DNA from 3 places in the Geobacillus sp. FJAT-46040 genome. Region 3 is predicted to be linked to each of the others. Evidence: a T-box and tRNA genes for the amino acid it is inferred to sense, from the RefSeq annotation. Region 3 holds a T-box; the other regions hold tRNA genes.
What was found. The T-box of region 3 lies ahead of leuS (leucine--tRNA ligase). A T-box ahead of a tRNA ligase gene usually reads a tRNA of that ligase, here a tRNA-Leu.

Region 1: it encodes a tRNA-Leu, which carries the amino acid that the T-box ahead of leuS (leucine--tRNA ligase) is inferred to sense. The anticodon was not compared.
Region 2: it encodes a tRNA-Leu, which carries the amino acid that the T-box ahead of leuS (leucine--tRNA ligase) is inferred to sense. The anticodon was not compared.

Annotation. Positions count from the first base shown of each region.
Region 1 is NZ_NISS01000001.1:1,244,180-1,254,872, reverse strand. Features, by position in the region: gene CD000_RS06630 (CoA-binding protein) at 1-379, opposite strand, end outside; gene CD000_RS06625 (ABC1 kinase family protein) at 899-2,575, opposite strand; gene CD000_RS06620 (phasin family protein) at 2,627-2,926, opposite strand; gene CD000_RS06615 (MBL fold metallo-hydrolase) at 3,107-3,955, shown strand; tRNA gene CD000_RS06610 (tRNA-Ile) at 4,185-4,258, opposite strand; tRNA gene CD000_RS06605 (tRNA-Tyr) at 4,277-4,358, opposite strand; tRNA gene CD000_RS06600 (tRNA-Thr) at 4,369-4,441, opposite strand; tRNA gene CD000_RS06595 (tRNA-Ser) at 4,739-4,831, opposite strand; tRNA gene CD000_RS06590 (tRNA-Leu) at 4,849-4,931, opposite strand; tRNA gene CD000_RS06585 (tRNA-Ala) at 4,938-5,009, opposite strand; tRNA gene CD000_RS06580 (tRNA-Val) at 5,014-5,088, opposite strand; rRNA gene rrf (5S ribosomal RNA) at 5,098-5,214, opposite strand; rRNA gene CD000_RS06570 (23S ribosomal RNA) at 5,457-8,386, opposite strand; rRNA gene CD000_RS06565 (16S ribosomal RNA) at 8,728-10,285, opposite strand.
Region 2 is NZ_NISS01000001.1:2,837,753-2,848,445, reverse strand. Features, by position in the region: gene pabC (aminodeoxychorismate lyase) at 1-651, shown strand, start outside; gene folP (dihydropteroate synthase) at 651-1,502, shown strand; gene folB (dihydroneopterin aldolase) at 1,495-1,854, shown strand; gene folK (2-amino-4-hydroxy-6-hydroxymethyldihydropteridine diphosphokinase) at 1,855-2,382, shown strand; gene CD000_RS15225 (helix-turn-helix domain-containing protein) at 2,334-2,555, shown strand; gene dusB (tRNA dihydrouridine synthase DusB) at 2,572-3,573, shown strand; gene lysS (lysine--tRNA ligase) at 3,901-5,385, shown strand; rRNA gene rrf (5S ribosomal RNA) at 5,607-5,723, shown strand; tRNA gene CD000_RS15205 (tRNA-Val) at 5,732-5,807, shown strand; tRNA gene CD000_RS15200 (tRNA-Lys) at 6,231-6,306, shown strand; tRNA gene CD000_RS15195 (tRNA-Leu) at 6,317-6,401, shown strand; tRNA gene CD000_RS15190 (tRNA-Gly) at 6,413-6,487, shown strand; tRNA gene CD000_RS15185 (tRNA-Leu) at 6,504-6,589, shown strand; tRNA gene CD000_RS15180 (tRNA-Arg) at 6,593-6,666, shown strand; tRNA gene CD000_RS15175 (tRNA-Pro) at 6,671-6,744, shown strand; tRNA gene CD000_RS15170 (tRNA-Ala) at 6,757-6,829, shown strand; rRNA gene CD000_RS15165 (16S ribosomal RNA) at 7,259-8,816, shown strand; gene CD000_RS18265 (hypothetical protein) at 8,853-9,512, shown strand; rRNA gene CD000_RS15160 (23S ribosomal RNA) at 9,552-10,693, shown strand, end outside.
Region 3 is NZ_NISS01000001.1:216,893-227,585, reverse strand. Features, by position in the region: gene CD000_RS01265 (putative polysaccharide biosynthesis protein) at 1-866, opposite strand, end outside; gene CD000_RS01260 (BaiN/RdsA family NAD(P)/FAD-dependent oxidoreductase) at 979-2,289, shown strand; gene CD000_RS01255 (sporulation protein Cse60) at 2,483-2,662, opposite strand; partial or broken gene CD000_RS01245 (M4 family metallopeptidase) at 3,176-4,045, opposite strand; gene CD000_RS01235 (rhodanese-like domain-containing protein) at 4,582-4,896, opposite strand; gene leuS (leucine--tRNA ligase) at 4,954-7,371, opposite strand; T-box leader at 7,447-7,668, opposite strand; partial or broken gene CD000_RS01225 (MFS transporter) at 7,823-8,257, opposite strand; gene CD000_RS01220 (hypothetical protein) at 8,468-8,632, opposite strand; gene CD000_RS01215 (YtzC family protein) at 8,651-8,914, opposite strand; gene mnmM (tRNA 5-(aminomethyl)-2-thiouridylate-methyltransferase MnmM) at 9,200-9,787, shown strand; gene CD000_RS01205 (tetraprenyl-beta-curcumene synthase family protein) at 9,835-10,693, opposite strand, start outside.

The DNA of each region.
Region 1 (10,693 bases), 1.0 Mb from region 3:
GATCCATAATGACCGTGTAGCCTTTTTCTTTCAAAAAGCGATACGCCTCCTCATTGACGACGCCAAGCTGCGCCCAAAACACGTCGGCATCGATTTGCACAAACTCGCGGGCCAGCTCGGGCAAATGCTCAGAGCGGCGGAACACATCGACGATGTCGACATGGCCTTCGATATCGGTTAGTTGATCAACCGCCGGAATGCCTTCCCACTCATCGATCATCGGATTGACCGGAATGATTTCGTATCCAGCGTCTTTCATCGCTTTCGCCACCATATACGACTCGCGCTCCGGATTGTTGGACAACCCAACGACGGCAATCCGTTTCGCCTTGCGCAAAATTTCACCGATTTCTTCCCGGCTTGGGTTGACAATGGGCATCGGGTTCTCTCCTTCCCTCTTTGGTTTTGCAATACTTGTTTCGCGATCGAGAAAGAAAAATCCTTCTATGAGACAGAAAATGGTTTAGCCCTTTTTAAAACAGCTCCATTTCGATTTTGGCTACAAGCCGCTTATACGCAGGCCCCGTCCCGCATACACGCCCGCTAAAAAAACAGTCGTCATGGCCATGAGGTGGACGACAATCCATCCCCATCGCCCGTAGCGGAATGAGGAAGCCGCAAGCGGAGAGCGCGCGTTTTGGGGGACGATTTATTTCCCACTCCCTAAACGCTGTCCTAGACAACACTGTTAGTATAATCCAAAGCATGGCATTTATTCCGGCGCCTTCACCGGCTTTCCTCTCCATCAGGCTGCCTAGCATGGCTTAACAAACGTGCTTCGCGCAAATGGATGATGGATGAAAAAAGGTGTCCCGCTGTTTTGGGGACACCTTCCATCGATCGGACTGCATCAACCTTTCAAGAATTTCCGAACAAAGAGATCATTGTGCAACAAACGCTAAAACTTTCCCGAACGAAAAATCGAGTAAAGCAGCCAACCAAAAAGAAAAGCGGACACACCTAATCCGATTTCAACAGCAGGAAATTTCCATAGCAGCATCGACTGCCGTCCGAACGATGAAGCGATCATCATGCCAGCCATGACGATGCTCCACGAAAGAAGAACGATGCTAATGGACAGTCGGTTGCTAATTTGATCAAGTTTGTGCAAAAACGCCTCAAGGTCTGACGCTGTCATCTCGAGCTGAAGTTTGCCGCGCCGCATGATTTTGGCCAGCTCCTTTACACTGTCCGGCAGCCGAAGGAGCATCTCGCCATAATCGGCGACGCGCCTCCACGCTGTCTCCGCCACCCGGTCAGGCCGAAGACGGTCTTTCAACAGCTTCCGCCCAAACGGCTCCGCCACATCCATGATGCGAAACTGCGGATCAAGCGTCTCCACGACCCCTTCGACCGTCAACAGCGCTTTCCCTAACAGCGTCAAATCGCTTGGGATGCGAATGCCATGGCGAAACGCCACCGAAAGCAAATCCTCGACGGCTTCCCCAAGACTGATCTCACCGAGCGGGACGCGGTAGTATTTCTCCCGCAACTCGTCAATATCATCGCGCAATTTGCCTTCATCGACTCCGTCAGGAACAATTCCTAAACCGTAAATCGCACCCAACACCCCATCCGTGTTTTGCCGCATTAAGGCGATGATGAGTGAAGAAAGATGATGTTTGACATGAGGTCGAAGGCGGCCCATCAAGCCAAAGTCAATGAAGGAAAGCGTTCCATTGTCAAGAACAAATACATTGCCAGGATGAGGGTCGCCATGAAAAAATCCATGCTCAAACATTTGTTGAAAGGTTGCTTCAGCCAAACGCTCGGCGATCGTTTTTAAGGAGTGGCCGTTCGCTTTCAACCGCTCGATCTCCCCGAGTTTGATCCCTTCGACATATTCCATCGTGAGCACTGTTTTCGTCGTATAATCCCAAAACACCTTCGGGACATACACCGACGAATCGCCGGCAAACTGCCGTGCAAACCGTTCCGCATGGCGCGCCTCGACTGTATAATCCAGCTCCTGCCGTAATGAACGCGCCAGTTCATCGACAATCTCAGACAATTGGTAGGTTGCCGCCCAATCGAGACGGCGTTCCGCCAGCACGGCCAAATCTTGCAAAATTTCCAGATCCGTCTCCACCCGCACAGCGATGTGCGGGCGCTGCACTTTCACCGCCACGGCCTGTCCGGAAGGAAGAACCGCCCGGTGCACTTGTCCAAGCGAAGCGGCAGCGAGCGGCATTTCCTCAAATGAACGAAAGAGTGTTTCCAGCGAACTTCCAAACTCCGCTTCGACAATCCGGCGGACATCGGCAAACGGAAACGGCGGAACTTGGTCTTGCAGCTTTTCGAGCTCACTGATGATCGGAGCGGGAATCAAATCCGGCCGTGTGCTGGCAATTTGCCCGAGCTTCACGAACGTCGGGCCGAGCTCCTCAAGCACAAGGCGGAGCCGCTCCCCAACCGTTTTTCCTTCCTTTTTCCCTTGCTCCGCTTTCCATCGCGGCGGCAACGAAAGAAACGACGAAAAGCCGAGTTCATCGACGATCATCCCGAATCCGTGCCGAAGCAAGGAGGCGGCGATTTCGTGATACCTTCCGATATGGCGCATCCGTTTTCCGATCATCGAGACATCTCTCCTAAGGCGGCAAAAAGCGAGCGGACAGGCCGCATCGGTTTACTGCCCGCTTTGTTCCTTTTCTTCAAGACGGCGGATTCGCTCCTCGAGTTGCCGCACGTCTTCTTTCGTCGCCAAGTCGAGTTTATCGATCACCTGCTTGATTTGCTCGCGTACAAGCCGCTGCACTTCCGTTTTCCGCGCTTCGGTCTGCTGTTTCCATTGATCGATCACTTCCTTCGATTCGTCAAGCGACAATTCCCCTTTTTTGACTAACTCGTCAATGATTTTTTCCACTTGTTCTTTGCTTGCAATCGCCAATCCCAGCCCGAATGCCAATCCTTTTTTCAAAATGCTCATCCTGTTTTCCTCCTTTCCTCCTTTCCTTTATAGTACCATTATTTGGCGGGGCATGTCGAGCAAGCGGCCAAAGAGGAAAAAGCGGAAGGTGTTTTCCGTTCGAACCTAGCGTTGCATATCCCGCTTCTCGATAAGGAATCCTATCGATGGGCTATCCATTCGTGCAAGGAGGGAGTTCCCATGGCAGAGGAACAACTGCACTACGGAGAAGACTATCGTTTCATACCTGCGACGTCAGCAGCGAGCGGCCTCGGAGTCAGCGTGCTGCCCGATTTGTACTGCCATACGATCCAAATCGTGAACATTTGTCTTGTCGGCCGCCCAGACGACCGCGCGTTTGTATTGGTCGACGCTGGCATGCCGGGATCAGCCGATGACATTGTTTCAGTCGTGGAAGACCGCTTTGGCAGCGGCAGCCGCCCGCAAGCCATTGTTTTAACCCACGGCCATTTTGACCACGTTGGAGCGATTGTTGAGCTTGTCAAGCATTGGAATGTCCCGGTGTATGCCCATCCGGCTGAACTGCCGTATTTGACTGGAAAGGCGAGCTATCCTGAACCTGACGCTTCCGTCGAGGGCGGCTTCATCGCCAAAATCTCGCCGTTTTTTCCGAACGAGCCGATTCAATTAGGCAACCGCGTCCAGCCGCTCCCTGCGGACGGCACCGTTCCGCACTTGCCGGAATTTCGCTGGATCCACACACCGGGGCACACGCCAGGCCACATTTCGTTATTTCGGCCGCGCGACGCCGCTTTAATCGCCGGCGACGCGTTCGTCACCGTCCGCCAAGATTCACTGTATAAAGTGTTGACCCAACAAATCGAAATCAGCGGCCCGCCGCGCTATTATACCATCGATTGGCGCGCCGCCCGCGAGTCGGTGCACAAGTTAGCCGCACTCTTTCCGTCAGTCGCCATCACCGGACACGGTGCTCCTGTCGCCGGCAAAGAGCTGCGTGAAGGGTTGACAAAACTCGCCCGTGATTTTGACCGTATCGCTACCCCTGATTATGGGAAGTACGTCCATTAGGCAAACGGACTATCGTTCCGTGAACGGCTTCTAGTTTTGTTTGAAGCGGAAGTTTCTCTGCTAAAACCACTTTCAAGTAAAAACCAAGGGAGGGTGTCTGAACGGGGGCACCCTTTCGTTGACATGTAAAAGTCAGAGGATTCTCCATGGAGATGGTAGAGCACATTATGCCTTTAGCGACAACGCAAAAAAGACGACAAGAATCATTCTTGTCGTCCAACATAAGAGATGGGCCTAAGTGGACTTGAACCACCGACCTCACGCTTATCAGGCGTGCGCTCTAACCAGCTGAGCTATAGGCCCGCTTATAAGAAATAAAAATGGAGGGGGACGGATTCGAACCGCCGAACCCAAAGGGAGCGGATTTACAGTCCGCCGCGTTTAGCCACTTCGCTACCCCTCCGTAATCGTGATGCCGACTGCAGGACTCGAACCCGCAACCTACTGATTACGATTCAGTTGCTCTACCAATTGAGCTAAGTCGGCATAAAATAAATGCAAGAAGGTGGCTCATTGTTGTGCTCTGTGCCTCTTCCTCTACAAGCTGTTTCGAGGAAGCAGGATGCGTCGAGGCAACTCGAAGCCGACTCGACGATGCAGATGCTCGTCTCTACCAATTGAGCTAAGTCGGCATAATTATGATATAAATCGTGGCTCATTGTTCATTTGTTGTGTCCCTTCCTCTACCAGCCAATTCGAAGAAGCTGGGTGCGTCGGGACAACTCGAAGCAAATTCGACGATGCAGATGCTCGTCTCTACCAATTGAGCTAAGTCAATATTTATGGCGGAGGAGGAGGGATTCGAACCCCCGCGGGCTGTGACACCCCTATCGGTTTTCGAAACCGACCCCTTCAGCCAGACTTGGGTACTCCTCCATAGCTGTTTGGAGCGATGCGGTCGAGAGGACTTGAACCTCCACGGGGTTGCCCCCACTAGGCCCTCAACCTAGCGCGTCTGCCATTCCGCCACGACCGCATACAATGGAGCGTAGGGGATTTGAACCCCTGACCTCTTCGCTGCCAGCGAAGCGTTCTCCCCCTGAACTAACGCCCCATGATGGTGGAGTATACTGGGATCGAACCAGTGACCCCCACGCTGTCAACGTGGTGCTCTCCCGCTGAGCTAATACTCCACGTTGTTTGCCTAGCAGCGACCTACTCTTGCAGGGGCGCTGGCCCCAACTACCATCGGCGCTGGAGGGCTTAACTTCCGTGTTCGGGATGGGAACGGGTGTTTCCCCTCCGCTATCACCACTAGGCAATGGCGACAAGTATTATTATAAGGGAATTGAGCTTATTGTCAAGGACTTTTTTTCATTCCTTCAAAACTAGATAACCGTTTCGGGAAGAAGCCGGGGCGAACCGCTCGCCTGCGCTTTTCGCTGTCTAGTTCCGGCCGCCATCGGCTCGCGACGCTTCGGTCCTGCTGCGGCGGGCTAAGCCCGCTCGCAGGCCCTCCAGCGCACCTCGCCGATAAGCAGGCGGCCTCCACTTTTCTTGTTAGGTTAAGCCCTCGATCGATTAGTATCCGTCAGCTCCACGTGTCGCCACGCTTCCACCTCGGACCTATCGACCTCGTCATCTTCGAGGGATCTTACCCGCTTTGCGCGGTGGGAAATCTCATCTTGAGGGGGGCTTCACGCTTAGATGCTTTCAGCGCTTATCCCGTCCGCACATAGCTACCCAGCGGTGCCCCTGGCGGGACAACTGGTACACCAGCGGTGCGTCCATCCCGGTCCTCTCGTACTAAGGACAGCTCCTCTCAAATTTCCTCCGCCCGCGACGGATAGGGACCGAACTGTCTCACGACGTTCTGAACCCAGCTCGCGTACCGCTTTAATGGGCGAACAGCCCAACCCTTGGGACCGACTACAGCCCCAGGATGCGATGAGCCGACATCGAGGTGCCAAACCTCCCCGTCGATGTGGACTCTTGGGGGAGATCAGCCTGTTATCCCCGGGGTAGCTTTTATCCGTTGAGCGATGGCCCTTCCATGCGGAACCACCGGATCACTAAGCCCGACTTTCGTCCCTGCTCGACCTGTCCGTCTCGCAGTCAAGCTCCCTTGTGCCTTTGCACTCTCCGAATGATTTCCAACCATTCTGAGGGAACCTTTGGGCGCCTCCGTTACCTTTTGGGAGGCGACCGCCCCAGTCAAACTGCCCACCTGACACTGTCTCCCACCCCGCTAAGGGGTGCGGGTTAGAACTTCAATACCGCCAGGGTGGTATCCCACCGCCGCCTCCACCGAAGCTGGCGCTCCGGCTTCCCAGGCTCCCACCTATCCTGTACAAGCGATACCAAAATTCCATATCAGGCTGCAGTAAAGCTCCACGGGGTCTTTCCGTCCTGTCGCGGGTAACCTGCATCTTCACAGGTAGTATAATTTCACCGGGTCTCTCGTTGAGACAGCGCCCAAGTCGTTACACCTTTCGTGCGGGTCGGAACTTACCCGACAAGGAATTTCGCTACCTTAGGACCGTTATAGTTACGGCCGCCGTTTACTGGGGCTTCGGTTCGCACCTTCGCTTCCGCTAAGCGCTCCCCTTAACCTTCCAGCACCGGGCAGGTGTCAGCCCCTATACGTCGCCTTTCGGCTTCGCAGAGACCTGTGTTTTTGATAAACAGTCGCTTGGGCCTTTTCACTGCGGCTCTTCAGGGCTCTTCACCCCAAAGAGCACCCCTTCTCCCGAAGTTACGGGGTCATTTTGCCGAGTTCCTTAACGAGAGTTCTCCCGCGCGCCTTAGGATTCTCTCCTCGCCTACCTGTGTCGGTTTGCGGTACGGGCACCTCTTCCCTCGCTAGAGGCTTTTCTTGGCAGTGTGAAATCGGGGACTTCCGGATCAATCCGTCGCCGTCACCGCTTGGCCTTATGATCCGCGGATTTGCCTGCGGATCAGCCTCACGGCTTGGACAGGCTCTTCCAGCCGCCTGCTCGCCCTATCCTCCTGCGTCCCCCCATCGCTCAAACGGGAAGAAGGTGGTACAGGAATCTCAACCTGTTGTCCATCACCTACGCCTTTCGGCCTCGGCTTAGGTCCCGACTAACCCTGAGCGGACGAACCTTCCTCAGGAACCCTTAGGCTTTCGGCGCAGAGGATTCTCACCTCTGTTTTCGCTACTCATACCGGCATTCTCACTTCTAAGCGCTCCACCAGTCCTTCCGGTCTGGCTTCTCTGCCCTTAGAACGCTCCCCTACCGATGACCAACGGTCATCCCGCAGCTTCGGCGGCACGTTTAGCCCCGGTACATTTTCGGCGCAGAGTCACTCGACCAGTGAGCTATTACGCACTCTTTAAATGGTGGCTGCTTCTAAGCCAACATCCTGGTTGTCTCGGCAACTCCACATCCTTTTCCACTGAACGTGCACTTCGGGGCCTTAGCTGGCGGTCTGGGCTGTTCCCCTCTCGACCACGGATCTTATCACTCGCAGTCTGACTCCCGGGCATAAGTCGTTGGCATTCGGAGTTTGACTGGGTTCGGTAACCCGTTTGGGGCCCCTAGCCCAATCAGTGCTCTACCTCCAACACTCTCAAACCCGAGGCTAGCCCTAAAGCTATTTCGGGGAGAACCAGCTATCTCCAAGTTCGATTGGCATTTCACCCCTACCCACACCTCATCCCCGCACTTTTCAACGTGCGTGGGTTCGGGCCTCCAGCCGGTGTTACCCGGCCTTCACCCTGGACATGGGTAGATCACCTGGTTTCGGGTCGACGACGACGTACTCACACGCCCTGTTCAGACTCGCTTTCGCTGCGGCTCCGCCTCTTCGGCTTAACCTCGCACGCCATCGTCACTCGCCGGTTCATTCTACAAAAGGCACGCCATCACGCATGAACGCGCTCTGACTACTTGTAGGCACACGGTTTCAGGTTCTCTTTCACTCCCCTCCCGGGGTGCTTTTCACCTTTCCCTCACGGTACTGGTGCACTATCGGTCACTAGGGAGTATTTAGCCTTGGGAGATGGTCCTCCCTGCTTCCGACGGGATTCCTCGTGTCCCGCCGTACTCAGGATCCGCTCGGGAGGGAACGAAGTTTCGACTACAGGGCTCTCACCTTCTCTGGCCGGCCGTTCCAGACCGGTTCGTCTACCCCGTCCCTTTCTCACTCCCATCGTGAGCGGTCCTACAACCCCAAGAGGACATGCCTCTTGGTTTGGGCTGTTCCCGTTTCGCTCGCCGCTACTTAGGGAATCGCGGTTGCTTTCTTCTCCTCCGGGTACTAAGATGTTTCAGTTCCCCGGGTGTGCCCTCCATGCCCTATGGATTCAGGCATGGATACTGCCCCATTACGGACAGTGGGTTCCCCCATTCGGACATCTCCGGATCAACGCTTGCTTACAGCTCCCCGAAGCGTTTCGGCGTTTGCCCCGTCCTTCATCGGCTCCTAGTGCCAAGGCATCCACCGTGCGCCCTTTCTAGCTTAACCTATCGCGCTCTCGGCTTCTTCCTTTGCTTTATCGGTTATCTAGTTTTCAAGGAACAAAATTGATTCTTGAGAGAACATGACTCGTTCCCTCAAAACTGAACGAAACAGAAGCGCGATGGATTGGTAGGTTGGCCATTGCGGCCTCCGCTTTTCGAATTGTCTAGCTCCGGCTCGCCGCCGCTCGGGGTCAAATAACCTTCGCCTTCCGGGTGCAAGCACCCTTGCAGGCGAAGAACATTTGCCCATCGCGATCGCCACGATGGCGATATTTCGCCGTTGCCCGCAGGACGCGGGCTGCCTTTAGGCGAAATTACGGCGCTTCCGCTTTTCTTCGTCCTTAGAAAGGAGGTGATCCAGCCGCACCTTCCGGTACGGCTACCTTGTTACGACTTCACCCCAATCACTTGCCCCACCTTCGGCGGCTGGCTCCCGTAAGGGTTACCTCACCGACTTCGGGTGTTGCAAGCTCTCGTGGTGTGACGGGCGGTGTGTACAAGGCCCGGGAACGTATTCACCGCGGCATGCTGATCCGCGATTACTAGCGATTCCGGCTTCATGCAGGCGAGTTGCAGCCTGCAATCCGAACTGAGAGCGGCTTTTTGGGATTCGCTCCCCCTCGCGGGTTCGCAGCCCTTTGTACCGCCCATTGTAGCACGTGTGTAGCCCAGGTCATAAGGGGCATGATGATTTGACGTCATCCCCACCTTCCTCCGACTTGTCGCCGGCAGTCCCTCTAGAGTGCCCACCTTCGTGCTGGCAACTAGAGGCGAGGGTTGCGCTCGTTGCGGGACTTAACCCAACATCTCACGACACGAGCTGACGACAACCATGCACCACCTGTCACCCTGTCCCCCCGAAGGGGGAACGCCCAATCTCTTGGGTTGTCAGGGGATGTCAAGACCTGGTAAGGTTCTTCGCGTTGCTTCGAATTAAACCACATGCTCCACCGCTTGTGCGGGCCCCCGTCAATTCCTTTGAGTTTCAGCCTTGCGGCCGTACTCCCCAGGCGGAGTGCTTATCGCGTTAGCTGCAGCACTAAAGGGTGTGACCCCTCTAACACTTAGCACTCATCGTTTACGGCGTGGACTACCAGGGTATCTAATCCTGTTTGCTCCCCACGCTTTCGCGCCTCAGCGTCAGGTGCAGGCCAGAGAGCCGCCTTCGCCACTGGTGTTCCTCCACATCTCTACGCATTTCACCGCTACACGTGGAATTCCGCTCTCCTCTCCTGCCCTCAAGCCCCCCAGTTTCCAATGACCCTCCACGGTTGAGCCGTGGGCTTTCACATCAGACTTAAGAGACCGCCTGCGCGCGCTTTACGCCCAATAATTCCGGACAACGCTCGCCCCCTACGTATTACCGCGGCTGCTGGCACGTAGTTAGCCGGGGCTTCCTCGTGAGGTACCGTCACCGCGCCGCCCTCTTCGAACGGCGCTCCTTCGTCCCTCACAACAGAGCTTTACGACCCGAAGGCCTTCTTCGCTCACGCGGCGTCGCTCCGTCAGGCTTTCGCCCATTGCGGAAGATTCCCTACTGCTGCCTCCCGTAGGAGTCTGGGCCGTGTCTCAGTCCCAGTGTGGCCGGTCACTCTCTCAGGCCGGCTACGCATCGTCGCCTTGGTGAGCCGTTACCTCACCAACTAGCTAATGCGCCGCGGGCCCATCCGCAAGTGACAGCCAAAGGCCGCCTTTCAACCAAAGACCATGCGGTCTTCGGTGTTATCCGGTATTAGCTCCGGTTTCCCGGAGTTATCCCGGTCTTGCGGGCAGGTTGCCCACGTGTTACTCACCCGTCCGCCGCTGACCGAATCAAGGCAAGCCTCGATCCGGTCCGCTCGACTTGCATGTATTAGGCACGCCGCCAGCGTTCGTCCTGAGCCAGGATCAAACTCTCCAAAGAAAGTTGATTGGCTTTTGCTTCGGCCCATGCGGACCTCCGCTTTTCGTATTGTCCAGCTTCGGCCCGCCGCCGCTCGGGGTCAAATAACCTTCGCCTTTCGGGTGCAAGCACCCTTGCAGGCGAAGAACATTTGCCCATCGCGATCGCCAGGATGGCGATATTTCGCCGTTGCCCGCAGGACGCGGGCTGCTGTTAGGCGAAATATCGGACCTCCGCTTTTCGTCGCGCTTCGTTTCGTTCAGTTTTCAAGGAACAAGCAACTGCTTTTAGTCTTTGAGTCGTTTTTTGACTTCTTGACAGAGGAATCTGGATTTTCCAAATTCACCCTCAAATGCTTTATTAATATATCATTTTTTGTGATGGATGTCAAGCCTTTCATTCAAACTCCCGAGAATACCATCACAAAAA
Region 2 (10,693 bases), 2.6 Mb from region 3:
TTGCTCGAGGCCAATGGCTTGCGCGACGCTTATGTGCGCTTCAATGTATCGGCCGGGGTCGGCGATCTCGGCTTGCCGATCGAACGTTACCGAAACCCGACCGTCATCGTCTATATGAAGCCGCTTCCGCCGCCCGTCCCTCCGGAAGGAAAAGAAGGGGTGGTGCTCGCGGCAAGGCGAAACAGCCCGGAAGGCAATGAGCGACTAAAGTCGCACCATTATTTAAACAATATGATTGGGAAATGGGAGCTCGGACATCGACCTCATGCGGAAGGAATTTTTTTGAATTCAGATGGTGCGGTAGCGGAGGGGATCGTTTCCAATATTTTTTGGGTGAAAGACGGCATCGTCTACACGCCAGCGCCGGCTGTCGGCATATTAAACGGCATCACAAGACAATTCATCATTGCTTTGCTCAAGCAGTTGCGCATCCCAGTTGAAGAAGGGGTATATCCGCTGTCCCATTTGTTGCAGGCTGATGAAGCATTTATCACCAACTCTGTGCAGGAAATTGTACCCCTTTGCCGCATTGGCCATTGCGTTTACCAAGGAAAAAATGGTCCGGTGGTCCGGGCCTTGCAGCACCATTACCGACGCTTGACCCATCGGTTATGGACGAGGAACGAATTGGCGGAAAGGATGAACGACTGATGACAACATCGATGCGCCCTCTTCGGCTTCAATGCCGCGGGCATGAGCTTGACTTAAACAAAAAAACGTTGATCATGGGCATTGTCAACGTCACGCCCGATTCGTTTTCCGACGGCGGCCGGTTTTACGACGTGGAAAACGCGGTCAAGCACGCGAAGCGGCTCGTGGCGGAAGGAGCAGACATCATTGACATCGGCGGTGAATCAACTCGTCCGGGGGCGGATCCAGTGCCGCTTGATGAAGAATTGCGCCGCGTCATTCCGGCGGTAAAAGCGATTGCTAAGGCGGTGAGTGTACCGATCTCAATTGACACGTACAAAGCGGAAGTGGCGCGGCAAGCCATGGAAGCCGGGGCGCACATCATCAACGACGTTTGGGGAGCCAAGGCGGACCCTGATATGGCCCGCGTCGCCGCCACGTACGGCGCGCCGATCATTTTAATGCACAACCGCCGCGATATGGCCTATCGCGATTTGATTTCCGACATGATCGCCGATTTGAAAGAAAGCATTCGCATTGTCAAAGAGGCGGGTGTGAAAGATGAGAACATTATTTTAGATCCGGGGATCGGCTTCGCCAAGACGGTCGAGCATAACTTGGAGGTGATGCGGCGCCTTGATGAATTTGCCGCTCTCGGCTATCCGCTTTTGCTTGGCACGTCGCGCAAACGATTTATCGGCCATGTGCTCGGCGTGCCTGTCGAGGAGCGGGTCGAAGGAACAGGAGCGACCGTTTGTCTCGGCATCATGAAAGGGGTGCACATCGTCCGAGTCCATGATGTATTGCCGATTGCCCGCATGGCCAAAATGATGGATGCTATGCTTGGGAAGGGAGAGAGCGGTCATCGATAAAATTTATGTGCAAGGCATGGAGTTTTACGGCTACCACGGGGTGTTTCGCGAAGAAAACATCCTCGGCCAGCGATTTTTGGTCGATGTGACGTTGGAGCTCGACTTGCAGCCTGCCGGGCGGAGCGATTGTCTTGAGAATACCGTCAACTACGCCGATGTGTACGAGCGCTGCCGGGCGATCGTTGAGGAGCGGACGTTCGCCTTGATCGAGGCGGTCGCTGAAGCGATCGCCGCCGACTTGCTCGCTGCCTTTCCTGTTGTCGAGCGCTGCATTGTCAAAGTGACGAAGCCGAATCCGCCGATTCGCGGCCATTATCAACATGTCGCAGTCGAAATTGATAGGGGTCGTTAAATGGAAAACATCGCATATCTCGCTTTAGGCTCCAACCTCGGAGATCGTGTTTCCTATTTGCGTTCTGCCATTGAAGCGCTCCATCATCATCAGGAAATTTTTATCACATCGAGCTCATCGATTTATGAAACCGATCCGGTCGGCTATGTCAACCAAGGCAAGTTTTTAAACATGGTGATCGAGGTGGCGACCACGTTGTCGCCGTTTGCCTTGCTTGACGTGACCCAGCAAATCGAACGACAACTTGGAAGAAAAAGAGAAATTCGCTGGGGACCACGGACGTTAGACCTTGACATTTTGCTGTATAATCATGAAAATATTGAAACAGAGCAGCTGACGATCCCGCATCCGCGCATGGCGGAGCGGGCGTTCGTGCTCATCCCGTTGTTTGAAGTCAACTCCCACGTGGCAATACCGAACCTTTCCGAGTCGTTAATCGACATCATTGGCCGACTACCTGACAAAAAAGGAGTTCATGTATGGAAGCGGAAAGATGGGGAAGACGTATTCGCGCTTTTCGAAAGTTGAAAGGATATACGCAAGAAAGACTGGCGAAAGAACTAGGCATTTCCGTATCGATCCTTGGTGAAATTGAACGGGGGAACCGGATGCCGTCCGATTCGCTCGTTGGACAAATCGCCGAACGGCTGAATATATCGGTGGAAGAACTGGCGCCGCCGAAACTCGAATCGAACAAGTAGAAAGGAGGCATCTGCGATGTTTCGCATTGGCGATGTCGAAATTAAAAACCGCGTCGTGCTCGCTCCGATGGCAGGCGTATGCAACTCCGCGTTCCGCCTGACCGTTAAAGAATTCGGCGCCGGGCTTGTATGCGCCGAGATGGTAAGCGACAAAGGAATCGTATACAACAACGAAAAGACGTTAAACATGTTATATATTGATGAACGGGAAAAGCCGATCAGCTTGCAAATTTTCGGCGGCGAGAAAGAAACGCTCGTCAAAGCGGCGAAATTTGTCGATAAAAATACGAATGCAGATATCATCGACATCAACATGGGTTGCCCAGTGCCGAAAATTACGAATTGCGACGCTGGAGCGAAATGGCTGCTTGACCCGAATAAAATTTATGATGTCGTTGCCGCGATCGTCGATGCCGTTGAAAAACCGGTCACGGTGAAAATGCGGATCGGTTGGGATGAAAAGCACATTTACGCCGTCGAAAACGCTCAAGCCGTTGAGCGCGCCGGCGGGAAGGCCGTCGCCGTCCACGGACGGACAAGGGTGCAAATGTATGAAGGAAAAGCGGACTGGAACATCATCAAGCAAGTGAAAGAAGCCGTCAACATCCCGGTTATCGGCAACGGAGATGTCAAAACGCCTCAAGATGCAAAGCGGATGCTTGAAGAAACAGGGGTCGACGGCGTCATGATCGGACGGGCGGCGCTTGGAAACCCTTGGATGATCTATCGCACTGTCCGTTATTTAGAAACTGGAGAGCTCATCCCGGAACCGACGCCGAGGGAAAAAATCGATGTCTGCCTGCTGCATTTAGACCGATTAATTGCCTTAAAAGGCGAATATATCGCCGTCAAAGAAATGCGTAAACACGCTGCTTGGTATTTAAAAGGCATTCGCGGCGCAGCGAAAATCCGCAACGCCATCAATGAATGTGAAACGCGGGACGAACTGGCCGCACTGTTGCTTCGCGTGGCGGAAGAAGCGGAAGTCCAAGCAGCGGCGAACGCCGAAGCCGTTTAACGGATTTCCGAAAGAAGTCTCCCACCTCAAGGAACGCGAAGGGTGTAACCCAGTGAGTAGGTGGGAGATGAATGTCGGTTGGCGTTAGCCAACGAATAATAGAATATGGCTAGAACGGACACCTTCGGAACGAAGGGAAGCGTAAAGGGTTCTTGTGTGTGGCTTACCGTTCGGCGAACACACACAAGTCGCTTGAAGCCTCCACCTCTAAGCGAAGCGTAGGTGTGGGTAGTTCACACAACGGAGATGACGTTCATGCAGCGGAGGACTGCCAGCGAGTGCTGGCAGTATTTTTCGTAAAAAATCGCTAAATGGAGTGAATGAGGTATGAGTCATGAAGAATTGAACGACCAACTGCGCGTCCGCAGGGAAAAGCTGAAAAAAATTGAGGAATTGGGTGTCGACCCGTTTGGCAAACGGTTCGAGCGCACTCATAAAGCGCAAGAACTGTTCGAACTGTACGGCGATTTGTCGAAAGAGGAACTTGAAGAAAAGCAAATTGAAGTCGCCGTCGCCGGCCGCATCATGACAAAGCGCGGCAAAGGAAAAGCCGGGTTCGCCCATATCCAGGATGTCACCGGGCAGATTCAAATTTACGTCCGTCAAGACGATGTTGGCGAACAGCAGTACGAACTGTTTAAAATCTCTGACCTTGGCGATATCGTCGGCGTGCGCGGCACAATGTTTAAAACAAAAGTTGGTGAACTTTCCATCAAAGTGTCGTCGTACGAATTTTTGACGAAAGCGCTGCGTCCGCTGCCGGAAAAATACCATGGTTTGAAAGACATAGAGCAACGCTATCGCCAGCGTTATCTCGATTTAATTATGAATCCGGAGAGCAAAAAGACGTTCATCACCCGCAGTTTGATCATTCAATCGATGCGGCGGTATCTTGACAGCCACGGCTATTTGGAAGTTGAAACGCCGATGATGCACGCTGTGGCTGGAGGCGCTGCGGCGCGCCCGTTCATTACGCATCATAACGCATTGGATATGACGCTTTATATGCGAATCGCTATCGAGCTCCATTTAAAACGGCTTATCGTCGGCGGTTTGGAAAAAGTGTACGAGATCGGCCGCGTTTTCCGGAACGAGGGCATTTCCACCCGCCATAACCCGGAGTTTACGATGCTCGAATTGTACGAGGCGTACGCCGATTTCCGCGACATTATGGAACTAACGGAAAACTTGATCGCCCACATTGCCACTGAAGTGCTTGGAACGACGAAAATTCAATACGGCGAGCATGTCGTCGACTTAACGCCCGAGTGGCGGCGCCTCCATATGGTCGATGCGATCAAGGAATATGTCGGCGTCGACTTCTGGCGGCAGATGAGCGACGAAGAGGCGCGGGAGCTGGCGAAAGAACACGGAGTGGAAGTTGCTCCACATATGACGTTTGGCCATATTGTCAACGAATTTTTTGAACAAAAAGTCGAGTCTCACCTCATTCAGCCGACGTTCATTTATGGCCATCCGGTTGAAATTTCACCGTTGGCCAAGAAAAATCCGGACGACCCGCGTTTTACCGACCGATTTGAGCTGTTTATCGTCGGGCGCGAACATGCCAACGCCTTTACCGAATTGAATGATCCGATCGATCAGCGCCAACGCTTTGAGGCGCAGCTGAAAGAGCGTGAACAAGGAAACGATGAAGCACATGAAATGGACGAAGACTTCCTTGAAGCGCTCGAGTACGGCATGCCGCCAACAGGCGGGCTTGGCATCGGGGTCGACCGTCTGGTCATGCTGCTGACGAACTCGCCGTCGATCCGCGACGTGTTGCTTTTCCCGCAAATGCGTCATAAATAAATTTGATCGCTCCCTGCAAAGACAAGCAGCAGGGGGCTTTTCATTTATGTAAAAATAGTTGTCGCTGTTTTGTTGAAAAACAAACACAGGAAGTCGAGTTGACAAACCACTCCCAACGTGTTATATTATGATAGCACGTTGAAATGACAGCACTAATCAAAAACAAGGATCTAGTTGACAAATAAATAAATTTAATTATAATATAACTTGTCTGTTGATTGTCTAGTGATGATAGCGGAGGGGAAACACCCGTTCCCATCCCGAACACGGAAGTTAAGCCCTCCAGCGCCGATGGTAGTTGGGGCCAGCGCCCCTGCAAGAGTAGGTCGTCGCTAGGCAATCCTGTGGAGGATTAGCTCAGCTGGGAGAGCACTTGCCTTACAAGCAAGGGGTCGGCGGTTCGATCCCGTCATCCTCCACCATCACCTATTATGAGCCATTAGCTCAGTAACGAGCGCTGCATCTTCGGATTTGCTTCGAGTTGCCTCGACGCACTAGGCATCTGTGAAACAGCTGGGAGAGGAAGAGGCAGGTAGAGTGAAACGAAGCTGTAGAGTGTTATCCTAACCATGAGCCATTAGCTCAGTAGGTAGAGCAACGAGCGAAGCATCTTCGGATTTGCTTCGAGTTGTCCCGACGCATCCAACATCTTCGAATATGCTAGCAGAGGAAGGGACATCGTTCACTGTGAGTGTATACTTGACTATGAGCCATTAGCTCAGTAACGAGCGCTGCATCTTCGGATTTGCTTCGAGTTGCCTCGACGCACTAGGCATCTGTGAAACAGCTGGGAGAGGAAGAGGCAGGTAGAGTGAAACGAAGCTGTAGAGTGTTATCCTAACCATGAGCCATTAGCTCAGTAGGTAGAGCATCTGACTTTTAATCAGAGGGTCGGAGGTTCGAGTCCTCCATGGCTCACCACAATTGATTTGCGGGTGTGGCGGAATTGGCAGACGCGCTAGATTCAGGGTCTAGTGCCCTTTACGGGCGTGGGGGTTCGAGTCCCTTCACCCGCATGTTGATTCGAGCGGAAGTAGTTCAGCGGTAGAACACCACCTTGCCAAGGTGGGGGTCGCGGGTTCGAGTCCCGTCTTCCGCTCCATTTATTTGCCCATTTAGCCGGGGTGGCGGAATTGGCAGACGCACAGGACTTAAAATCCTGGGGTAGGTCACTACCGTGCCGGTTCGAGTCCGGCCCTCGGCACTTGCGCTCGTAGCTCAATTGGATAGAGCATCTGACTACGGATCAGAAGGTTAGGGGTTCGAATCCTCTCGAGCGCGTTGGCGGGAAGTAGCTCAGTTTGGCAGAGCACATGGTTTGGGACCATGGGGTCGCAGGTTCAAATCCTGTCTTCCCGATAGCGGATATATGGGGCCTTAGCTCAGCTGGGAGAGCGCCTGCTTTGCACGCAGGAGGTCATCGGTTCGATCCCGATAGGCTCCACTGTTGCTTTATGTCTGTGCCTGCCGCTTGCAAGGGAATTTGAAGACGTGAGGTTCCTCGGTAGGATTACAGAGAAGCAAACTAAAGTAGCAACCTTGTGTCCTGCAAGTGAATGGAGAGAAGCGGGATTCTTCGACGAAAACCAGCAGAGAAGTTGTTTCAATGCAGCAACTTTGCGCCTGTGTCTTCTAGTGAATTCGGGGGAATTGGGTTCCTCGGCGCAAGACTGCAACGAAGCAAGTTCAAGAAGAGGTCTCGTTCCTTGAAAACTGAACGAAACGAAGCGCGAAAGAAAAGCTGAGGCCCGCGGGTCGCCGCGATGGGCAAATGTTCTTCGCCTGCAGGGATTTACAATCCCGAAGGCGAAGGTGATTTGACCCCGAGCGGCGGCGGGCCGAAGCTGGACAATGCGAAAAGCCAATCAACTTTCTTTTGGAGAGTTTGATCCTGGCTCAGGACGAACGCTGGCGGCGTGCCTAATACATGCAAGTCGAGCGGACCAAATCGGAGCTTGCTCTGGTTTGGTCAGCGGCGGACGGGTGAGTAACACGTGGGCAACCTGCCCGCAAGACCGGGATAACTCCGGGAAACCGGAGCTAATACCGGATAACACCGAAGACCGCATGGTCTTTGGTTGAAAGGCGGCCTTTGGCTGTCACTTGCGGATGGGCCCGCGGCGCATTAGCTAGTTGGTGAGGTAACGGCTCACCAAGGCGACGATGCGTAGCCGGCCTGAGAGGGTGACCGGCCACACTGGGACTGAGACACGGCCCAGACTCCTACGGGAGGCAGCAGTAGGGAATCTTCCGCAATGGGCGAAAGCCTGACGGAGCGACGCCGCGTGAGCGAAGAAGGCCTTCGGGTCGTAAAGCTCTGTTGTGAGGGACGAAGGAGCGCCGTTCGAAGAGGGCGGCGCGGTGACGGTACCTCACGAGGAAGCCCCGGCTAACTACGTGCCAGCAGCCGCGGTAATACGTAGGGGGCGAGCGTTGTCCGGAATTATTGGGCGTAAAGCGCGCGCAGGCGGTCTCTTAAGTCTGATGTGAAAGCCCACGGCTCAACCGTGGAGGGTCATTGGAAACTGGGGGACTTGAGTGCAGGAGAGGAGAGCGGAATTCCACGTGTAGCGGTGAAATGCGTAGAGATGTGGAGGAACACCAGTGGCGAAGGCGGCTCTCTGGCCTGCAACTGACGCTGAGGCGCGAAAGCGTGGGGAGCAAACAGGATTAGATACCCTGGTAGTCCACGCCGTAAACGATGAGTGCTAAGTGTTAGAGGGGTCACACCCTTTAGTGCTGCAGCTAACGCGATAAGCACTCCGCCTGGGGAGTACGGCCGCAAGGCTGAAACTCAAAGGAATTGACGGGGGCCCGCACAAGCGGTGGAGCATGTGGTTTAATTCGAAGCAACGCGAAGAACCTTACCAGGTCTTGACATCCCCTGACAACCCAAGAGATTGGGCGTTCCCCCTTCGGGGGGACAGGGTGACAGGTGGTGCATGGTTGTCGTCAGCTCGTGTCGTGAGATGTTGGGTTAAGTCCCGCAACGAGCGCAACCCTCGCCTCTAGTTGCCAGCATTCGGTTGGGCACTCTAGAGGGACTGCCGGCGAAAAGTCGGAGGAAGGTGGGGATGACGTCAAATCATCATGCCCCTTATGACCTGGGCTACACACGTGCTACAATGGGCGGTACAAAGGGCTGCGAACCCGCGAGGGGGAGCGAATCCCAAAAAGCCGCTCTCAGTTCGGATTGCAGGCTGCAACTCGCCTGCATGAAGCCGGAATCGCTAGTAATCGCGGATCAGCATGCCGCGGTGAATACGTTCCCGGGCCTTGTACACACCGCCCGTCACACCACGAGAGCTTGCAACACCCGAAGTCGGTGAGGTAACCCTTACGGGAGCCAGCCGCCGAAGGTGGGGCAAGTGATTGGGGTGAAGTCGTAACAAGGTAGCCGTACCGGAAGGTGCGGCTGGATCACCTCCTTTCTAAGGACGAAAAGCGGAGGCGAGCGTTTCGCCGCGATGGGCAAATGTTCTTCGCCTGCAGGGATTTACAATCCCGAAGGCGAAGGTTATTTGACCCCGAGCGGCGGCGAGCCGGAGCTAGACAATTCGAAAAGCGGAGGCCGAAATGGCCAACTGTCGATACACAGCGCTTTCGTTTCGTTCGGTTTTGAGGGAATGAGAAATTCCTTCACTTGTTTTGCGCCTGCGTCTTCTAGCAGATTCAAGGAAGATGGATTCCTCGGCGCAAAGCTGCAAGGAAGCAGACTCAAGGCAGTCGCTTCGTTCAGTTTTGAAGGAATGAGAATTCCTTCAAAAGCGCCTGTGCCTGCGTCTGCTAGCAGGTTCGGGGAAGCAAGATTCCTCGGCACAAGACTGCAGAGAAGCAAATTCAAGAAGCAGTCTCGTTTGCGTCTGCGTCTACAAGCGGATTCGGAGAAGCCGAATTCCTCGACGCAAACCAGCGAAGAAGCGAATTCAAAGGAGCTACTTTGCGCCTTCGTCTTCCAGCAGGTTCAAGGAAGATGGATTCCTCGGCGCAAGACTGCAGAGAAGCAAATTCAAGAAGCAGTCTCGTTTGCGTCTGCGTCTACACGCGGATTCGGAGAAGCCGAATTCCTCGACGCAACCCAGCGAAGAAGCGAATTCAAAGGAGCTACTTCGTTCCTTGAAAACTAGATAACCGGAAAAGCAAAGGAAGAAGCCGAGAGCGCAATAGGTTAAGCTGGAAAGGGCGCACGGTGGATGCCTTGGCACTAGGAGCCGATGAAGGACGGGGCAAACGCCGAAACGCTTCGGGGAGCTGTAAGCAAGCGTTGATCCGGAGATGTCCGAATGGGGGCACCCACTGTCCGTCATGGGGCAGTATCCATGCCTGAATCCATAGGGCATGGAGGGCACACCCGGGGAACTGAAACATCTTAGTACCCGGAGGAGAAGAAAGCAACCGCGATTCCCCAAGTAGCGGCGAGCGAAACGGGAACAGCCCAAACCAAGAGGCATGTCCTCTTGGGGTTGTAGGACCGCTCACGATGGGAGTGAGAAAGGGACGGGGTAGACGAACCGGTCTGGAACGGCCGGCCAGAGAAGGTGAGAGCCCTGTAGTCGAAACTTCGTTCCCTCCCGAGCGGATCCTGAGTACGGCGGGACACGAGGAATCCCGTCGGAAGCAGGGAGGACCATCTCCCAAGGCTAAATACTCCCTAGTGACCGATAGTGCACCAGTACCGTGAGGGAAAGGTGAAAAGCACCCCGGGAGGGGAGTGAAAGAGAACCTGAAACCGTGTGCCTACAAGTAGTCAGAGCGCGTTCATGCGTGATGGCGTGCCTTTTGTAGAATGAACCGGCGAGTGACGATGGCGTGCGAGGTTAAGCCGAAGAGGCGGAGCCGCAGCGAAAGCGAGTCTGAACAGGGCGTGTGAGTACGTCGTCGTCGACCCGAGACCAGGTGATCTACCCATGTCCAGGGTGAAGGCCGGGTAACACCGGCTGGAGGCCCGAACCCACGCACGTTGAAAAGTGCGGGGATGAGGTGTGGGTAGGGGTGAAATGCCAATCGAACTTGGAGATAGCTGGTTCTCCCCGAAATAGCTTTAGGGCTAGCCTCGGGTTTGAGAGTCTTGGAGGTAGAGCACTGATTGGGCTAGGGGCCCTCATCGGGTTACCGAACCCAGTCAAACTCCGAATGCCAACGACTTATGCCCGGGAGTCAGACTGCGAGTGATAAGATCCGTGGTCGAGAGGGGAACAACCCAGACCGCCAGCTAAGGCCCCGAAGTGCACGTTCAGTGGAAAAGGATGTGGAGTTGCCGAGACAACCAGGATGTTGGCTTAGAAGCAGCCACCATTTAAAGAGTGCG
Region 3 (10,693 bases):
ACGGAATACGCGTGCTCCGAGATGTTCCCGCGGCCCGCCGCCGCCATCGCGTGATTGAACGTAAACTGATCGACGAGCTGGTACAGCGACATCGACAAGCCGACAAAAACAAACGGAATCGAAGAAAGAAGCAGCTCTTTATACATCGCCAAAAGCGACACGTCCGCTTCGCCGCGGTCACGCGCAAGCAGCGACTGCAAATACGGACGCCGCTTCCACCAATAGACAAGCAACACCAAAAGCCCCGCCGCCGCCCCGACAAACGCGGCAAACGTCGCCGCGCTCACAGCGGAGACGATCGAGCCGTCCATCAGGCGCAAAATGACGTAGCACGCCCCAAGCAAAAACGCGATGCGCGCGATTTGTTCGACGACTTGCGACAGCGCCGTCGGGCCCATCGACTCATGTCCTTGGAAAAATCCGCGGATCAAGCTCATCACCGGCACGATGAGGAGCGCAAAGCTGACCGCGCGGATGACGGCCGTGACGTCGTCGACCGAGTTGACGTTCGTTTTCGCATCGATGACGTGCGGCGCCAAGATGGGCGCCAGGGCGTACAAAATGAGCCATGAGGCGATGCCGCTTGCGATCATCAAGACAAGGCCGGAGCGAAAGAGCCGATAGCCGACGCCGTATTCCCCAAGCGCGTTGTATTTCGACACAAACTTTGACACCGCCACCGGCAGCCCGCCGGTCGCCAAGCTCAAAAAAATTTGGTACGGCACATAGCCGTATCCGTACAGCGCCCCGCCACGCTCGCCGACAAGATGGTAAAACGGGATGACGTAAAATAAACCAAGAAGGCGAGAAATCATCATGCCAGCCGTTAAAATAAACGTGCCGCGCAGCAGTTTCGATGTTGACATATGACCCCTTCCCTAGCCATGGACGTTGAAAATGACAGCGTATCTATTTTACCATAGTTGTCAATGGAACGAAAAATATCGGCCACGCGCAGAAAGAAAGGGTGGAATGAACATGGGATACGACGTCATCATCATCGGCGGCGGTCCGTCCGGGCTCATGGCGGCCATCGGCGCCGGCGAAGAAGGGGCGAAAGTGCTCTTGTTGGAAAAAGGAACGAAGCTCGGGCGCAAGCTCGCCATCTCCGGCGGCGGACGCTGCAACGTGACGAATCGGCTGCCGGTGGATGAAATGGTCCGCCATATTCCCGGCAACGGCCGCTTTTTATACAGCGCCTTTTCCGTATTTAACAATGAAGACATCATCCGCTTTTTTGAGCGGCTCGGCGTGCCGCTCAAGGAGGAAGACCACGGCCGCATGTTTCCTAAAAGCGACAGCGCCCAGTCGGTCGTCGACGCGCTTGTTCGCGAATTGTCGCGCCTTGGCGTCGATGTTCGGCTTGAATCGCCAGTGGCGGACGTGTTGTATGAACAAGGAAAAACAGTCGGTGTCACGCTGAAAAGCGGGGAGACGATCCACGCCCGTGCGGTTGTCGTCGCCGTCGGCGGCAAATCGGTGCCGCAAACCGGCTCAACAGGCGACGGCTATCCGTGGGCGGAAAAAGCGGGTCACACGGTGACCGAACTGTTTCCAACCGAAGTTCCGATCGTCTCGCATGAGCCGTTCATCAAAGAGCGGACGCTGCAAGGCTTGTCGCTGCGCGACGTCGCGTTAAGCGTCTTAAAGCCGAACGGCAAGCCGATCATCACCCACCGGATGGATATGCTGTTTACGCACTTCGGCATTTCCGGCCCAGCCGCCCTCCGCTGCAGCCAGTTTGTCGTCAAGGCGTTGAAAAAAGCGGCGGACGGCGCGGTCGAAATGAGCATCGACGCGCTTCCGGACGTGACGCAGGAAGAGCTGTTTCAACATTTCGCCAAGCTGTGCAAAGAGGAGCCGAAAAAGGCGATGAAAACGATCGCCAAAACGGTTCTTCCCGAGCGGTACGCCGTCTTTTTGCTCGAGCGGGCCGGCATCGACCCGCACGCCTCTGCCGGCACGGTCGGCCATGAGGCGCTGCGGGCGTTTGTCCGACAGTGCAAACAGTTTACCTTTTACGTCCACGGCACGCTGCCGCTTGAGAAAGCATTCGTCACCGGCGGCGGCGTGTCGGTCAAAGAAATTGAGCCGAAGACAATGGCCTCCAAATGCATGGCCGGCCTTTACTTTTGCGGGGAAATTTTGGACATTCACGGCTACACGGGCGGCTACAACATCACCGCCGCCCTTGTCACCGGGCGGCTCGCCGGCGTGAACGCCGCCCGCTATGCATTGGCGGAAAAAAACGGGGCGAGCGGCTCCGCGGGGCAGACAGCAACGAATTGACCGCCGTCCTCATGCCCCTCGGGTGCTCCGGGGCGTCCGCTGACATTCCGACAACGCCCGTCTTCAAGGCGGGCGATCGCAAAATTTCGCCGCCTGAAATGGAAATGCCGCAATGAACAAAACGTCGCCCGCTTTAGGGGGATCAGCACGAAAACGGCCCAAAGAATCCCACGGTCTGAAGCCGTGTGGAGTGTCAAGTCCGGTAAATGACCATGGCGGAAAAACAGTAGATTTGCTCGCCTTCCGATTCCATCGCCGCCACACTGTACTTGACATCGATCAACTGTCCGTCTTTCAATCGGGCTAAAAAATCATTGACCGCCGCTTCCAAATCTTTTTCATGCTCTTTATCAAACACTTTCACTTTGTACATCGCCATTCCCCCGTTTTCTTTTTCCTTTTCCACGCATTTAGGGAAAATCCTGCCCACAAAAGGCGTCACGCGCCCTCGAACAGCGGGACGCGTGACGTCAGAAACTTCATCATCTTTGGCGAGGAGACCCCGACTTCTAAGCGAGAGCGAAAGTCGGGGAGGAATCGCCCTTCCTCCTTTCTTTTGTATATGATAGAATAAGAATGTGGAGAAAACCGTTGAATCAAGGCACTCCAATCCCCGTTACTCGATGTAGGGAGTTGGTTGCAGGAAACGTTGCAACCGTAAAACATCGAGCGTACATCCGTCTGTTGTGCGTGGAAGTCAAGTACTGCCTACAGACATGCCGAGCCACTCGGTAGCGATATAGGCATGACCTATGTCGTTGGGTAGTCGTCAACCTGCCCCTGATGCAACCCCAAGTCAAGGAAGGAGGACGAAGTCCGTTCGCACTTCTGGGGAGTTGCAAGCCCCCGCTTCAAGCGTTAGCTAAGTGGGGGTAGTTGACTCGTCTTAATACACTCCAACCGCATTGAACGCCTGTTTCACCGAGTTGACTTCTTGGCTTGTCGACCCGTACAAATCAGCGGCCGCTTGCACGCAGGCGGCGCGCAGCTGGCTGAAGTTCGACGTCGGCGTCAAATAGTAGACAAGCGCCCGGTAGAAAATTTTCCCCATTTTGTCGCGGCCAATGCCGGTGACGCTTACGCCGTAATGGACGCCGCCTTGGCTGAGCAAGTACGCCGCTTTATTGATGATGCCGCTGTTTGTATGGACTCCTCCATTGTCTTGTGTGCCGGTGTACCGTTTGGAATAATGATCCGGATCGCCGTATTTCGCCGGATCCGACATGGAGCGAAGCGCGTCGCCGGCAATTCCCGGCGTGTAAATGTCTTCGCCGATCTCCCAGTCCGGGTTGCGGTTGGCGTAGAACTCCACGAGCGTGCCGAAAATATCGGACATCGCTTCATTGATGGCGCCGGATTCGTTTTGGTAAACAAGCCCGGCCGTATAATCCGTCACCGCATGGGTCAGCTCATGCCCAACGACGTCAATGCCGCCGGAAAACGGCAAAAACGTCTGTCCGTCGCCATCGCCGTACACCATTTGCGAACCGTTCCAAAACGCGTTGTTGTAGCCGCGGCCGTAATGGACGGTCGAACGGATGGCGGCGTTGCTGCCGTCATAGCTCAGCCGGCCGTGCACATTTTTGTAGTAATCATACACGACACCGGCGTAATAATGGGCGTCCACGGCCGCCGCGTCATAGCTGGCGAAAAATTGGTTGTCGACATCGGCCCATAAGCTGCCGGGCAAAACGGTGCGGTTTCGTCCGTCATACGTAAAAATGCCGCTGCCGCGCGTATTGTCTTGCAAATAGTAGTAGCCATAATACGAGGAATACGTCGGCCTGCGACAAAACAGCCAAAGTGAAACACGACCGACAGCGAAGCTGCCAAGCGAAAAAACGATTGATCTTTATGCAAGCGCCGACAAGTAAGCCAAATCGGCCTCCTCCCCGCTCGTTTTCCATTCCCCCTTCAACAACTCTTCTGCCTTTTGATAACAATGCAAGGCGTCGTCATATTTTTCTTGACAATAATATAAAAGCCCAAAAAACTTCCAATACTTTTTTTTCTTGCATCACACTTTGGTACTAAAACAAAATGGAAAAAGCGCCCCAAAAAGCTGGGACGCTTTTTCGCTCCTACCCCGCAAGCGGACCGGGGAAGCGCAAGCCGCCGACGCATGAAAAGGCCCGCGGCAGCCAGCCATTCCTCTGCCTCTTGACTGAACGGGGCCGTTCGGATGGATCCATTTCCCATCCGCTGACACGTTCCGTCGTTTTGGTCTCGACAAAAACGGGATCACTTGGATGACGGCCCGCCGCCATGCCCTGTTCTTTGAGCCGGAAGCGCTTATCGCTTCGGCACTGTTTCGCCTTCCCACTCGAGCATGCCGCCCGTCATGTTGCGGACGCGATAGCCAAGCTCTTGCAAGTAGCGGCAGACGTTTTCGCTCCGCCGTCCGGAGCGGCAGACGAAAATATATTCTTCGTTGCGGTCGAATTCCTCAAGCCGATCGGGGATGTCGCCCATTTTAATATGTTTGGCGCCGGGGATCATGCCGAGGGCGACTTCCTCGTCTTCGCGCACATCGACAATGTTCAGCTTTTCCCCGCGTTCGAGTTTTTCTTTCACTTCAGCCGGCGTGATTTCCTTGATCTCTTCCATGGCAGATCGACCCCTTTCGTTGGTGGATAGGGAGCGGGCCGAAGCCCGCCCTCATCATCAGTTGGCGACGATATTGACGAGCTTGCCGGGGACGGCGATCACTTTGCGCACGGTTTTGCCCTCAAGCTGCTCTTTGATTTTTTCATCGGCGAGCGCCCGCTCCTCGAGCGCTTCTTTTGGCAAGTCAACTGGCACGTGCAAGCGCGACCGCACTTTGCCGTTGATTTGCACGACGATTTCCACGACGTCTTCCACAAGCTTCGTTTCATCATACGTCGGCCACGGTTCATAGGCGATCGTGTCCGTGTGGCCAAGCTTTTGCCACAGCTCCTCGCCGATGTGCGGGCAGACCGGCGACAAGAGCTTGACGAAGCCTTCCATGTATTCTTTTTTCATTTGCTCCGCTTTGTACGCTTCGTTGATGAACACCATAAGCTGCGAAATGGCGGTGTTAAAGCGCAAGGATTCGTAGTCTTCCGTCACTTTTTTCACCGTTTGGTGATAGATGCGCTCGAGCGTATCGTTTGCCGGTTCGTCGACAATGTTCGGGTTCAGTTCGCCATTCTCGGTGACAAAGAGCCTCCAGACGCGGTCGAGAAAGCGCCGCGCACCGTCAAGCCCTTTCGTCGACCAAGCGATCGACGCCTCAAGCGGCCCCATGAACATTTCATACAGCCGCAAGGTGTCGGCCCCATGGCTTTCGATGATGTCGTCCGGGTTGACGACATTGCCTTTTGATTTGCTCATTTTTTCGTTGTTTTCGCCTAAAATCATCCCTTGGTTGAACAGCTTTTGGAACGGTTCTTTCGTCGGCACGATGCCAAGGTCATAGAGAAACTTATGCCAGAAGCGGGCATAAAGCAAATGCAAAACCGCGTGCTCCGCCCCGCCGATGTAAACATCGACCGGCAGCCACTTTTTCAGCTTTTCTGGATCGGCGAGCTGCTTGTCGTTGTGCGGGTCGATGTAGCGCAAATAATACCAGCAGCTTCCAGCCCATTGCGGCATCGTGTTCGTTTCGCGCCGCCCTTTTTTCCCGGTTTTCGGGTCGACAACATTGACCCATTCTTCGATGTTGGCCAGCGGCGACTCGCCCGTTCCCGACGGACGGATTTCATCCGTTTTCGGCAACACAAGCGGCAATTCCTCTTCCGGCACCGGCGTCATCGTGCCGTCTTCCCAATGGATGATCGGAATCGGCTCGCCCCAGTAGCGCTGGCGGCTGAACAGCCAGTCGCGCAGCCGGTACGACACTTTTTTCCGCCCTTTGCCATGCTCCTCAAGCCAGGCGATCATTTTGTCGATCGCTTCCTGCTTGTTCAAGCCGTTCAAAAACTCGGAGTTGATATGCTCACCATCTCCGGTGTACGCTTCCTTTTCGATATTCCCGCCGGCGACGACTTCTTTCATCGGCAAGTGGAATTTTTTCGCAAACTCGTAGTCGCGCTCATCGTGCGCCGGCACGGCCATGATCGCTCCGGTGCCGTAGCTCATCAAGACGTAGTCAGCGATCCAAATCGGAAGCCGATCGCCGGTGACCGGGTGAATGGCGTACGCGCCGGTGAACACGCCCGTTTTTTCTTTCGCCAAATCGGTGCGCTCAAGGTCGCTTTTGCTTTGAATTTCCTTTAAGTAGGCGTCAACGGCTGGCTTTTGCTCCGGCGTCGTGATTTTTTCAACGAGCGGATGCTCCGGCGCCAAGACGGTGTACGTCGCGCCAAACAGCGTATCCGGACGCGTCGTGAACACGGTGAATGTTTCGTCATGGCCGTGGACGGCAAACTCGATTTCCGCTCCTTCCGAACGGCCAATCCAGTTGCGCTGCATCTCTTTAATGCTTTCCGGCCAGTCGAGCTCTTCCAAATCTTCAAGCAAGCGGTCGGCATAGGCGGTGATTTTCAGCATCCATTGCCGCATCGGCTTGCGGATGACCGGATGCCCGCCGCGCTCGCTCCGGCCGTTGATCACCTCTTCGTTCGCCAGCACCGTGCCGAGCGCCGGGCACCAGTTGACCGGCACTTCATCCATGTAGGCGAGCCCTTTTTCATACAGCTTCAAGAAAATCCATTGCGTCCATTTGTAATAGTTCGGGTCGGTCGTATTGATCTCCCGGTCCCAGTCGTACGAAAAGCCAAGCGATTTGATTTGCCGGCGGAAATTGTCGATGTTTTTTTGCGTAAACTCCGCCGGGTCGTTGCCGGTATCGAGCGCATATTGCTCGGCCGGCAGCCCGAACGCGTCCCAGCCCATCGGGTGAAGGACGTTGTACCCTTGCATCCGCTTCATGCGCGCCAAAATATCGGTCGCCGTATATCCTTCCGGATGGCCGACGTGCAAGCCGGCGCCGGATGGATACGGGAACATGTCGAGAACGTAAAACTTCGGCTTGTCATCATCATCGGGCGTGCGGAACGTTTTGTTTTTCTCCCAATAGTCCTGCCATTTTTGTTCAATTTCGCGGTGGTTGAAGCTCATCTCAGCACTCCTCCTATCAAGTTCTACTTGCATCATTGACGAAAATATGTACAAAAAAACCCCCCATCCCCACAGCAAAGGGACGAGAGGCGCGCTTCCCGCGGTACCACCCTTTTTGGCGCGCCAAACGGCGCACCCGCTTTCTTCCTTAACGCGGATGGACGGCCGGCGCTGTCGATGACCGTTCACGCCGGCAACTCCGAGGCGAGTTCACGAGCCGACTTCGGTTGACTCGCACCATCCGTCAACTCTCTGCCGTCCGTCGGGCCCGCTACTGCTCCTCTTCACCGTTATTCGCCTTATTCGCACATGAATCGACCGATGAGTGGACAGAATGACAAATTTATTATTATTTTAAAAAATTTGTCGATCAATTGCAAGCCGAAATCTATACGGAAGCCGCGGTTTTTTCATCCGCGTTCTCCGTCCGCTTCGGGAGCCGACGATCATGCGCCGACCCGACGGCGACGCCGATGTTTTGCGCGACATACAAGGCGTTGAACGCCCGCCGCCCCCCTTCCGGCCAAATCGCCCCGGCGTACGCCGACGCCGCCGGAAAGACGACGCCGCTGCCAACGCCGACAAACGCCAAAAACACCGCATAATGCGGCCAACCGTGCCAAACGCTTAAGCCGCCGAGCGCGGCCATCGTCAACACCGCTCCGGCCAACAAAACGCGAAACCCGCCGATCCGGTCAAACAAAAAGCCGCCGGCCAAGCTGCCGATGACGCTTCCCCCAGAGTTGAGCATGAGCACGACACCAGCGACAGCGAGCGGCTGACCGAGCTGTTCGTGCAAATAGATCGTGTTTAGCGGCCATAGAAACGACGCCCCTGTCACATTGAGCGCCATGCCGACAAGCAGCCACCAAAGAGCGCGGGGCATCGGTCATCATCCTTTTCTGGTTTTTATTTTGAGTTCCGAAATAATTGTAGGGGAAAACAGGAAAAAATGCAATCAAAAAGGCGGAGCGTTCCGATGCGTCCGCCACTTTTTTGCCAAACTAACTCCCCACGGAAACAATGGCTTTTGAAGCGGGGCTCCTGCGCGAAAAGAAGAACAAGACGGAGCGGCTTCCGCCCCTTTGGCTTGTCGTCACCCGTTCCGCTGCTTGGAGCGGATCGGTTGGCCGCCCGTTTCCTCGTATTGCTTTTTCGCCAGCTTCACCGGGTCAAAGTCTTGACCAAGCTCCAAATCGTTATTGTTTTGGCCGTTGCGTGTTTTTTGTTCCGGATTCGTTTGTTTCAAGCGTCGCTTCATGTCGTGTTCCTCCTCGTTTCAGCGGTCAAGCAAAATCATGTCATTTTGCAATTGCTCCAGTTGGAGCCGCATCCGATGCAGCTGCTCGCGCTGCTGGGCGTTGCAGCTTCGCGCCAAGTGCGCTAAATCGATGACCGTCTGCTCGAGCATCTGCTGGGCGTTGGTGTATTCGGTGATGTTGTAATGCTCCTGCTTTTGCGCTTCCGTATATTGCTCTTTCGCGTAGCGGATCACATCTTCACACCGCTGCAAAAATTCCTCAACGGATTGTCTTGTCGCCATGCGCTCACCTCGTTTCGTGATATTCCCTCATGTTTACTATGCGCCGCATAGGCCGGCCGTATCACGCCAATGATTGGCAGCGGTCGATTTTCCATGAAGTTTTTGTTACAATGCCGACGTGAGGATCTTCGTTCAGCTCGATCAATGTCGGTCAGCTCAAGGTTTTCTGTCACGCCGGCGCAGAGGATGGAAAGTTTAGGGGAAAAGCGATGGCATCCGACACTTTGGCGCAACGCCACGCCTGCCAACGTAAACGATGAAACGATCACAAGGAGGGGACAACCGATGGCTTTGATGAACATTTTGCCGTTTGCCCGCTTTTTGCTTGATCAAGCAGTCAACGAAGGCGACATCGCCGTCGACGCGACCGTCGGCAACGGGCACGACACCGTGTATTTGGCCCAACGCGTCGGGGATTTCGGCCATGTGTTCGGCTTTGACATTCAGTCTGAGGCCATCACCGCCGCTTCCGCCCGCCTCGCGAAACATGGGCTATGCGGGCGGGCGACGTTGTTCGAGCGAAGCCATAGTGAACTGCTTGAGGCGCTTCCCGCCGATGTACACGGGCGCATCGCCGGCGCGGTGTTCAACCTCGGCTATTTGCCGGGCGGCAATAAGCAAATCGTCACCCAGCCGGAATCGACGATCGAAGCGGTCCGCCAGTTGCTTTCCGTCATGAAGCCGGGCGGCGTCATCGTTCTTGTCGTCTACCACGGCCATCCGGAAGGAAAGCGCGAACGCGACGCGCTCCTTGATTACGTCCGCTCTCTTGATCAACGGCGCGTCCATGCCTTGAAATACGAATTCATCAATCGGCAAAACAACCCGCCGTTTTTGCTCGCGCTCGAAACCCGGGCGGATAAGGGCGCCTGAATCAATCGGATCCCGCCCCTTTTGCCAATACAAGCAAACGGCCGCCCTTATGAAAAGGACAGCCGTTTTTGCCGCTCCTGCCAAAAGCGGTATGCTTTTCCGTTCCAATAGAAAAACTGCGACGCCGCCCCGCCGGCGCGGACGAGCCGGCGCGCCAGCCGGCGCAGCCCGCGTTGCTTTTTCACCTTGGCATCCGACAAATACAATCCAAGAAGCCCTCGGTGAATAAGGCGGTGAAACTCGCCGTGCGGAAGGGCGCCGACATGGCGGTCGGCCTCTTCGATGAAATGGCAAAGCCGCTCAAGCATCACCGTTTCATTCGGATAGTAAAAGCAAAAGTTTAAATCGCCGCCGTCCCGGTCTTCCTCCTGATCGATCAAATAGTCGAGCAAAATGTGCAGTCCTTGAATGTACGGAAAATAACCGTCGCGCACTTGTCTCGCCATCTCCGGCGGCAGCGATTCGCCAAACGCATAGGCGACGAGGCAGAAAAAGCCGAGCGTCGAACCGGAGCAGGCGGAAAACTCATACCACTCCATCGGCGGCAAGGCGTCTTTGTATTGCGCGAACCATTTCTCCAGCCGCGGCACCCGCTCGCTCGCTTCAACATGTTTATGCACTTGCAAGTCGCAATAATATCCGGCCAATTCATGCAAAAATGGGGCGATCGTCTCATAATGGCGCACCGTCTTGAGCACCTCTTGGCACGTGCGGACAAGCGCCGGCAAATAGCCGCCGTCTTCCTGTTCGCGGCGATGGCGGTAATAGTTCGACGGCTCCGCGCCGATCGTCAAAGCGTCCGGCATCGAATCGTGCAAGGCGCGAAAGTCGAGCGGATCGAGCGAGGTGCTGCGGTCGCACAAATTATCCAAATAATCGCTGATCGTCTGGTAAGCAACGATAAAG